DNA from 3 places in the Lysinibacillus sp. VIII_CA genome. Region 3 is predicted to be linked to each of the others. Evidence: riboswitches for the same ligand, from Rfam matches in the RefSeq annotation. Region 3 holds a riboswitch; each other region holds the start of a gene.
What was found. A riboswitch is a leader RNA that binds a small molecule or an ion and turns the genes downstream of it on or off. The one in region 3 is predicted to bind cobalamin.
Positions count from the first base shown of each region.

Region 1: it holds a riboswitch for cobalamin, as region 3 does, so the genes downstream of both, ACP3VS_RS13810 (ABC transporter substrate-binding protein) here and nikA (nickel ABC transporter substrate-binding protein) in region 3, are expected to answer to the same signal.
Region 2: it holds a riboswitch for cobalamin, as region 3 does, so the genes downstream of both, ACP3VS_RS17730 (hypothetical protein) here and nikA (nickel ABC transporter substrate-binding protein) in region 3, are expected to answer to the same signal.

Region 1 covers NZ_JBNFXM010000009.1:74,821-78,109, forward strand. The annotation lists gene ACP3VS_RS13805 (acyl-CoA dehydrogenase family protein) at 1-1,352, shown strand, start outside; cobalamin riboswitch at 1,413-1,595, shown strand; gene ACP3VS_RS13810 (ABC transporter substrate-binding protein) at 1,740-2,711, shown strand; gene ACP3VS_RS13815 (FecCD family ABC transporter permease) at 2,708-3,289, shown strand, end outside.
Region 2 covers NZ_JBNFXM010000015.1:90,959-94,247, reverse strand. The annotation lists gene ACP3VS_RS17735 (elongation factor G) at 1-478, shown strand, start outside; gene ACP3VS_RS17730 (hypothetical protein) at 587-1,345, opposite strand; cobalamin riboswitch at 1,578-1,761, opposite strand; gene ACP3VS_RS17725 (hypothetical protein) at 2,474-2,707, opposite strand; gene ACP3VS_RS17720 (DUF4190 domain-containing protein) at 2,940-3,203, opposite strand.
Region 3 covers NZ_JBNFXM010000006.1:105,946-109,234, forward strand. The annotation lists gene metE (5-methyltetrahydropteroyltriglutamate--homocysteine S-methyltransferase) at 1-943, shown strand, start outside; cobalamin riboswitch at 1,064-1,256, shown strand; gene nikA (nickel ABC transporter substrate-binding protein) at 1,401-3,020, shown strand; gene nikB (nickel ABC transporter permease) at 3,092-3,289, shown strand, end outside.

The sequences.
Region 1 (3,289 bases), on a different contig from region 3:
TTCCCCAACTAGGTCACAAGGGGAATTATGTCTATAGCTTTGCGCAAGGTTATTTACTGTCACATGCAGAGCCCGGTTTTTATTGCCCTGTGACATTAACGATGGCCACTGCCTATTTATTAGACCATTATGCAGAGGAAGAAGTTAAGCAGCGTTTCTTACCACATGTTTGTGCAACAGGCGATTTAGAGCTATATGAGGGGGCGACATTTTTAACAGAACGTCAAGGAGGCTCAGATGTTGGTGCAAATGTAGTAGAAGCAAAACTTGTAGGGAATGAGTACCGCCTCTATGGTGAAAAGTATTTCGCGTCTAATGCTGGAATGTGTGGGGTTGCAATGGTGTTGGCACGAATAGATGGTGCACAAGCAGGCTCTAAAGGATTAACTCTATTTGCAGTTCCATGGCGAAATGAAGATGGATCGGTTAACCATCTTCGTATTCGACGACTAAAAGATAAATTAGGTGTGAAAGCCGTTCCATCTGGTGAGGTAGAGTTTGATGGAGCACTCGCCTATGTAGTTGGTGATCCAAATAAAGGGATTTATTATATGTTGGAGGCGCTTAATTTATCAAGAATTTGTAATGCAGTGGCATCCATTGGTATTATGCGCCGTGGCTTCTTGGAGGCGAAGCATTATGTGTCAAATCGATATGCCTTTGGTAAACCTTTAACACAGTACCCTATGATTCAGGATACATTGGGTAAATATGCTGCTAAGCTGCATGTTGAAGTAGCCACGATTTTTGATCTTATTCAATTATACGACAAAGTGACAAGTGGTCAGGGGACAGAACAAGACATCATAATGAATCGTTTATATATTGCCATTATGAAAAAGGAAACGGCAGAGCAGGCAGTTCATTATGCAAGTGAAGCAATTGAGCTACATGGCGGGAATGGCTATATTGAAGACTTTGTAACACCACGCTTACTAAGGGATGCGCAAGTGTTGACTGTATGGGAGGGTACGGCTAATATACTAGCGTTGGAGCTTATTCGCTTAGTGGATAAATACAGAGCACATGAATTGTTTGTTCAAGAGATGAGCGAGCGATTAGAAGTATTAACAGACCATTCATTAGTGAAAATCGTTCAAGAGCAATTAACTAAACTATCGGCAACATTACAAATTTTTAGTGCTCTCGATGAAGCTACAAAAACGTTTGAAGCAAAGGATGTTGCCCAAAAAATGGCTCATTTATATGAAAGTGTCATCGCAGTTGAATGGGCACAAAAATTTGGTGGGAAATATGAAAAACTTGCGGATGTTTATTTAGAGCAAACTTGGTCATTACGACCGATTGGTGCTTCGATGAAAACCGTACAGTATTTTGATGAAATTGTCTAACAGCCTTTGGAGTCGCCTTGATATAGAGGCGACTTCTTTTAATTTCATGTATAATATAATTCAACTGAATATTATAAAGGTTCTTTACTTATGTAAAGTGAAAAGGGAAATCGGTGTAATTCCGATGCGGTCCCGCCACTGTAAGTGTGAGTTTTTTCAAATAATGCCACTGAAAATTTCGGGAAGGCTTGAAAAAACGTAATGAGCACAAGCCAGGAGACCTGCCTTTATAGCATAGACATGACAGCCTACGAGGATAGGATGGTGGATTTTGTATCAGTTTTTTGGTGCGATTTTGACCCCTCATCATTCGAAGATGAGGGGTCTTATTTTGATGGAAGAACACTTCTAACACATGAACGCACAAATCTACGAAGGAGGATTCACATGAAGAAATTTTGGAAAATAGGAGTATCGGCATTTTTAACGATAGGGTTGCTAGCAGCTTGTGGACAAGAGGCGAAAAATGATAAGTCCGCAGCTACAGAGGAGCAAACACAACAAGAAACATCTAAGGTGGAAGAAGCAACATTTCCAATAACTATAACGGATGCTATTGGAAAGGAGATGACTCTAGAGGCCCCTCCTGAGAAAATAGTGTCACTTATTCCAAGTAATACAGAGATATTATTTGGCCTAGGTTTAAAGGATGAAATAGTCGGGGTTACAGACAATGACGATTATCCACCAGAGGTAGCTGAAAAGGATAAGGTTGGTGGCATGGAGTACAATATTGAACAAATTATTGCCTTAAAGCCAGACATCGTTTTTGCACATGAATCTAGCATGTCTCTTTCAGAATCAGCCATTGCACAACTTGAATCGGCGGGCGTGAAAGTATTTGTTGTAAAAAATGCCCAGAATTTTAATGAAACCTATACAACGATTGAACAGCTTGGTCGTGCCACAGGGAAATTACCAGAGGCTGAAAACATCATTGCTGACATGAAGGCGAAAGTAGAAGCAGTACAGGAGAAAGTGAAAGACGTTGAACCTAAGAATGTTTTTGTAGAGGCCTCTGATGAACCTAATATTTATACAGCTGGTCAAGGCACATTTATGAACGCAATGCTGGAGATGATTCATGCAAAAAATGTAGCAGCAGATGGTGATAATTGGTATGAAATTAGTGCAGAACAAATTATCACAAAAAATCCAGATGTCATCGTGGTGACATATAGCTATGTACCTGATATTTTAACAAAAATACCAAAGCGTGCTGGTTTCGATACAATAAATGCAGTGAAAAATAATGCCATTGTGCAAGTAGATGAAAGCACAACAAGCCGTCAAGGACCGCGTTTAGCGGATGGTCTTGAGGAGTTAGCAAAAGCCATCTACCCTGAGGTATTTAAGTGAAAAAAGTAGTAACAGCCTATGTATTAACATGTACGCTTTTTATCATTAGCATTTGGTGTGGCGTAGCTATAGGCTCTGTTCATATTCCGATAGAAGTGCTGTGGAATCAGTCAGTTGATGAAACGGCTGCCAATATCTTTTGGAAAATTCGCTTGCCTCGTGTGCTTTTAGCAGGGCTAGTAGGGGCTGCCCTCGCTATTGCGGGAGCAGCTTTCCAGGGCTTGCTAAAAAATCCGCTAGCAGATCCATATACATTAGGTATTTCATCCGGTGCTTCTGTCGGTGCAGTCATGACAATTTTTTTTAATATTTCGATACCTGTTGTAGGCTTGTATGCCTTACCTACCTTTAGCATGATAGGCGCAATCATTACAATGGTTGTAGTTATGAGCTTTGCTAGAATAGTAGACCGTTCGCTAAAGATGGAAACCCTTATTTTAACGGGCGTTATCTTTAGTTCATTTTTAGGGTCGTTAATCTCGTTAATGATTGCCTTATCGGGAGAGGAGCTACGCCAAGTAATCGGCTGGCTACTGGGTTCTGTATCTATGCGTGGTTGGCCGTATGTTCAAATGATT
Region 2 (3,289 bases), on a different contig from region 3:
GGGGCGTGGTCACAATGAGCATACCTCTGGTGGTGATTTCCGAGAAGCTACTTTCCGAGCACTACGTCAAGGACTAGAACAAGCACAGAACATCCTGCTTGAGCCATATTATCGCTTTAAAATGAAAGCTTCCAATGATTTTATTGGCCGTATGATGACTGACATTCAACAGGCTGCCGGCACATTCGACGACCCAGACCTCACCGAAACTGACGTTGTTTTGACAGGACGTGCACCTGTAGCAACCTTTATGAGCTATAGCACAATCTTTGCTGCCTATACCAATGGGAAAGGCTCACTTACCCTCCAATTTGATGGCTATGATGTGTGTCATAATGCAGAAGAAGTAATAGCCCAGATAGGCTATGATAAAAATGCGGACCCTGAATACAGTTCTTCCAGCATTTTTTGCGCTAAAGGCAAAGGCTATACTGTCCCTTGGCAAGAGGCTCAAGCAGCCATGCACTGTCAGGGATAAGTCAAGTAAAGTATTTGCAAGGACGGTGTGTTAGGCTAATAGCCTCAGATGAAGCATGATACGCTGGCATAAATAAAACAAGCCCCCCGCTTCATGGAGGGCTTGTTTTCATATCGCACCGACAGCTTTCTTTGAGGGCTTATGGACCTGATAAGCAGGTTCAACCACCACATAGCCCTGCGTATTAGTGAAGTCGATTAAAACTTTACCAGGCTGACTTTTTAATAGTTGTAGTTGATCAATTAATGTTAACAATAGCTCATGGCCGTTCCCTCGTGGATGCCAATTTAAGTGATCACTATTTAATTCCTGAACCGCATCCAGAAATTGTTTATATTCCTGCTGCGCGAATGCGATTAGTTGATCCTGATGAGAAATTTCCATTAAATCATTTATATAAGTTTCATAAAAACGTATAACAATCGAGCATAGTAAGTCATTGACACGTGCAGCGCTTAACACGGGATTGGGCTCTTGTGAAAGGCGATCAAGGTTAGGCTTTGCTCGTGTTGAATCAATGCGTGTAATTAAGTGATAAGGTTCCCCGTTCACCTCATATATAATAGGGTTCGTCGGCATATACATCATAAAGCTATTCGTCTTCGTTTTCAGTTGATCCGTTAACGTTGCCAGAGCAAAAAGATGGCCTTCTACCTCACCATTTCTTATCCAAATAATGTCTTTATTATATAAAATTCGCTCAAAAAAGCGGTTGTTGCGAATCAGCTTCGTTGCTAATAATTGGTCAATCAGTGATTCAACCACCATTCTTGTTTTCGCTTTTTTAGCAATTTCTGTCCTTGGCTGCTTACAAATGGTCATATCTACAAAAGGCGTTTCCTGTGTTATCGTTGCATGAATATTCATCCTATGTGCATCCCCTTTGCGTACATATTTTCAAAACAAAAAGGACTTCCTTCTATGTTTGAGGAAATCCTTCGCTTTAATGTGATTCATCACACAATGCCAAACAAACCCTAAGTAAATGTGAAGGAGTTCGAAAATGAACCCTTTCATGAACTTTGGGCGTTTGACGTACTGTGACGAACAGAGCATTCTGTTTTGTCAACATGCCACCTCCTATTCCTCGTAGGTTTATGGTGTGTACTCATAACAGGCAGGTATCCTGACTCATGGTCATCGCCACTTTTCCCCTTCCCATCATTTGACAGTGGTTGCTGAAAAGTCGCTCACATTTACAGTTGCGGGACAGTGTCGGATTCACACCGACTTCCCTTTTAAGCAAATTGCACGCAATTTACACCTATTACTACACGCTATTCAATTGTCATAGGAATCGGGTGTGCTCCACATTCCTATTAGATTACTAAAATCAATTGTAAAGTAGTGGATTTCTAAAGTCAAATATCACAATATTTTCCAAACCATTTCTTCACTTAATCTTACAAACTCTGAAATTCTGACAACATGTCTTCCTATTTACTTTCATGGTATGATACTTCCTCAGCTTCATGTGGGTCATCTCTTTCGAAATCCCCTCGAATTTTCTACGCAGCATAATACTGAATAGCTTCGATTTCTTTACCGCTATACGTTCTGGTCTTTTCCAACGAATCAGCAAAATGGTCGTCTTTTTCACATATTAAATCAGCGAAACTAGTTAATGTTTTCTCCTAATACGTCCTTTACCGAATATCTTCTTTTTAACATCCGTATCACCTTCATCTATTTTTCGGCGTATATACTCGCATGAGAATAAATTTTAGCGAATGATTAACGGCTTTTAAAAAAGGATTTACGACACTTTTAATTTAGGTTATTAGTTATGTAATATTTGATAAAATAAGTTACGAGCGCAGGGGATTCCTGCGCTCATTTTTTTAACGCAAAACCGCAAGTTAAATCGGGATAAGACACTTGCATCATTTTGAAATACTAACATAAACAACCTATAAACGCACCTTAGACAAACCTATACGCACAACTACGCGATTCAACGATTCTCGCTACATCTGACAGCGTTGAGTGATGTAACTAAAGAGTAATAACTTCACCAGAGTATTGTCTTAATTGTTCAATGGCTACTGTTACGGCTACTTCCTCAGTCTCAATCAAACTCAATCCTTTTTTAATAGGACTCCAAAATTCATATCCGCAGTCTTCTTGCCACATATATACGTCTGTTGTAAAAAGACCATCTCTCCGTTTTATAATTTGAACTTTATATTGATGACTTGGAGACATTATTTCCTTTAGCATCTGTTCCATCGTTTCACCATCTTTACAAATAGTAATGTGTATAACTATTATTCTTCAAAAAGAAAAAAGCTTTGAGCAAAATCTTAAAAACAGGGGGCTTGGGAAGGTCATGCATTTTCAACACAAAAAAAGAGGTTTATGGTGTGTATTCGTAACAGGCTGGTATCCTGACTCATGGCCATTTCCACTTTTCCTCTTCCCGTCCAACTTAAAACGGTATTTTCTAAGGTCAAATACTAAGCTAAACACCAGTAATTGAATAAAAAAGGATAATAGACAATACTGCAAAGGTTTGAATGATAATCCCGATCACGCTACAAATTAAACCAGAAATTGCCAAACCTCTGCCATTTTCATTTCTTTTAGCAATTTCCTTTGTTGCCATTCTTGATAAAACTACTCCGAAAATCCCAAGAACTAATCCAATAAATGGTACGATGATAGAAAGAATACCAAGCGTTAATGAAATGATAGATTTATTATTCATTTCAATTTTTTCAACCATTTCCCTCACCCCCCAACAATCTAATGTTACGAATCACACTTCTTCAAAAAACAGTTCCATCCATTGAATTCTATCAATATTATTGA
Region 3 (3,289 bases):
GCGAAAGAAACAAATATCGAATACAGACTATGAAGCATTTATTGAACTGGAAACAAAGCGCTGGATTCACTTGCAGGAGGATATGGATATAGATGTACTGGTTCATGGAGAATTTGAACGGACAGACATGGTCGAGTATTTCGGTGAAAAACTGACGGGCTTTGCCTTTACTGAAAAAGCATGGGTGGTTTCGTATGGTTCTCGCTGTGTGAAGCCTCCGATTATTTATGGAGATGTTGAATGGACTTCATCCATTACCGTGAAAGAGTCAGCGTATGCCCAAAGCTTAACGAAGCGCTTTGTCAAAGGGATGCTGACAGGGCCAGTGACCATTTTAAATTGGTCCTTTGTACGTGATGATATTTCTCGGAAAGATGTGGCCTATCAAATTGCTTTAGCACTTTGTAAGGAAGTGAAAGCACTAGAAACGGCAGGTATCTCCATTATTCAAGTGGATGAGCCAGCACTAAGAGAAGGGCTACCTCTTCGTAAAGAAAATTGGGGGGCTTACCTAGACTGGGCAATCAATGCCTTCAAACTTGCTACCTCGAGTGTAAAAGATACAACACAAATTCATACACATATGTGTTACTGCGAATTTAACGATTTCATAGAACCCATTAGTGCGCTAGATGCTGATGTGATTTCTATTGAAACATCACGAAGCCATGGAGAGCTTATTTCTTCACTTCAAGTGCATCCTTATACAAAAGGGATTGGATTAGGTGTATACGATATTCATAGTCCACGTGTGCCGAGTGAGGGAGAAATGTTAGCCATCATGAGAGATAGTTTACAAGTTTTAGACAAACATCAATTTTGGATTAATCCGGACTGTGGCTTAAAAACAAGGAAAGAGCCAGAAACAATAGCGGCTTTAGCTAATATGGTGGCTGCTACCAAACTATTGCGTCAGGAGGTGAAAGAATCTATATCGAGATAACGAGAGATAAAAGGAGTTAAGCAAAGATCAGGTTATCTGCCTGGTCTTTTTGTATCTGTTTATTATATTCAGAAAATAAAATTGACGTGAACATTTGAGCATGTTATGTTTATTACTAATTTCAAATATTGCATTACAAGTTTGAATGAAATTATTTTTCGTTCGATTAAAAGGAAAATGGGTGTAAATCCCATGCTGTCCCGCAGCTGTAAATGAGGAGTTTTGTTTCGATGACCACTGAGTTTTTTCTTGGGAAGGTGAAGCAAAATGATGATTCATAAGCCAGAATGCCTGCTTGTAAGAAGATTCATTGATGATCTACGAAAGATAGGGAGATGGATGGTAGCTTACGTATTGTAGGTTTATCTGTCCTTATTCTTGTAGAATAAGGTTTTTTTATGCCTTCTTTCTATTCAATTTGTAGATATGAACAGGGAATAGAGATAGGAGATAAAAAATGAGATGGACGAAGTATTTACTGCCTTACATGCTTGTTTTGACCTTCAGTTTTCTTGCAGGTTGTACAAGCACGGAAAAAGACAAAGGAAACTCAGCATCAACTGAACAGACAGATGAAAAAATGATTACGATTGGTTGGCCATTAGATGTAGGCCCATTAAACCCCCATACATATTTACCAAATCAGATGACTGCTCAAGCAATGGTTTATGAATCTTTAGTGGCGTATAACGATGATGGGACAATTACGCCAAAGCTAGCAGAAAGCTGGGTCATCTCAGAGGATAAAACTGCTTATACGTTCCATTTACGCAAGGATGTTAACTATTCGGATGGGACTGCCTTTAATGCTGATAATGTGATTCGCAATTTTGATGCGGTATTAGCGAATCGTGACATGCATTCTTGGATGGGCATGGTCAACCATATAAAAGAGGTCGTCAAAGTAGATGAATCAACAATACGTTTGCAATTAGACGAACCGTATTACCCTGTGTTAAACGAATTAGCCTTTGTCAGACCATTCCGTTTTTTAGGGGATAATGGCTTCCCAGACGGCGATAAGACAAATGATTCCATTCAATCAGCTATTGGCACAGGGCCATGGGTTTTAACCGACTATAAAAAAGACGAATATGCTTTATTTAGCCGTAATGAACATTATTGGGGAGAAAAGCCTCTCGTAGATAAAATAAAGGTTAAAATCATCCCAAATTCGGAATCCATTTCGTTAGCCTTTGAAAATGAAGAATTAGATGTCATTTATGGGCGAGGGGTTATTAGTTTAGATAACTATACGTATTTAAGAGATAGTGGCAAATATAAAACAGCTACATCTGAGCCATTGTCTACGAAAGCATTACTGTTCAATACACAATCTGGACCGTTAGCTGAGCTAAAGGTTCGACAAGCGATGCAATATGCTATCAATAAGGAACAAATGGTAGAAAGCATTACACATGGTACAGAAAAAGTGGCTAACACGCTATTTTGGGAAGCAATTCCATATGCCAATATTGATTTAGCCCCCATTATATATAATCCTGAAAAAGCACAGAAATTGCTAGATGAAGCTGGATGGACGCTACAGAAGGGTGAAAAAATTCGTTCAAAAAATGGTCAACCCCTTACATTAGATTTAATCTATATTGCTACTGATGCCATTCAAAAACCTATGGCAGAGTTAATGCAGGGCGAGCTAGCGAAAATAGGCGTACAGTTAAATATTGAAGGCGCCGATGTGATGGTCGGTCTGCAAAAATTAATGGATGATCAGGTTGATATTAACTTCTGGCGAACTAATGGACCGCCGACTGATCCACATAGCTTTGCAAATGAATCAGCTACACCAAATGCTAGTGGTGTTTATGAAGCAAAATTAGGCTTACCAAATACTCAAGAAATCGATACTAACATACATCAATTATTAGTCGGGACCGATGAAGAAGAACGCGTGCAGCTATACACGGATATTTTAACAATGTTCCACAAACAAGCATTGTTCTATCCAATATCGTATGAAACGAATCAAGTTATTTATCAACCATATATGAAGGATTTTGCACCACGTGCTTCTGAGTATGACATTCCATATGCACAAATGGATAAAGAAAACTAAGTATGAAAGAGAGAGTGTGTCGAACCAGGACAACTCTCTTTTTATCATCGGATGAAATAGGAAGTGACGACATGTACGAATCGACTTGGATGTTTTGTGTAAAAAGAATTCTCACACTTCCATTTGTATTAGTAGGCGTATCTATTCTGACCTTTGTGTTTATTCGTTTCGTACCAGTAGAACCAGCAGAGGTCATTCTTCGACTTGCAAGAATAGCCCCAACACCAGAGGCTATACAAACTTTACGAGAAGAATTAGGGACAGATAAG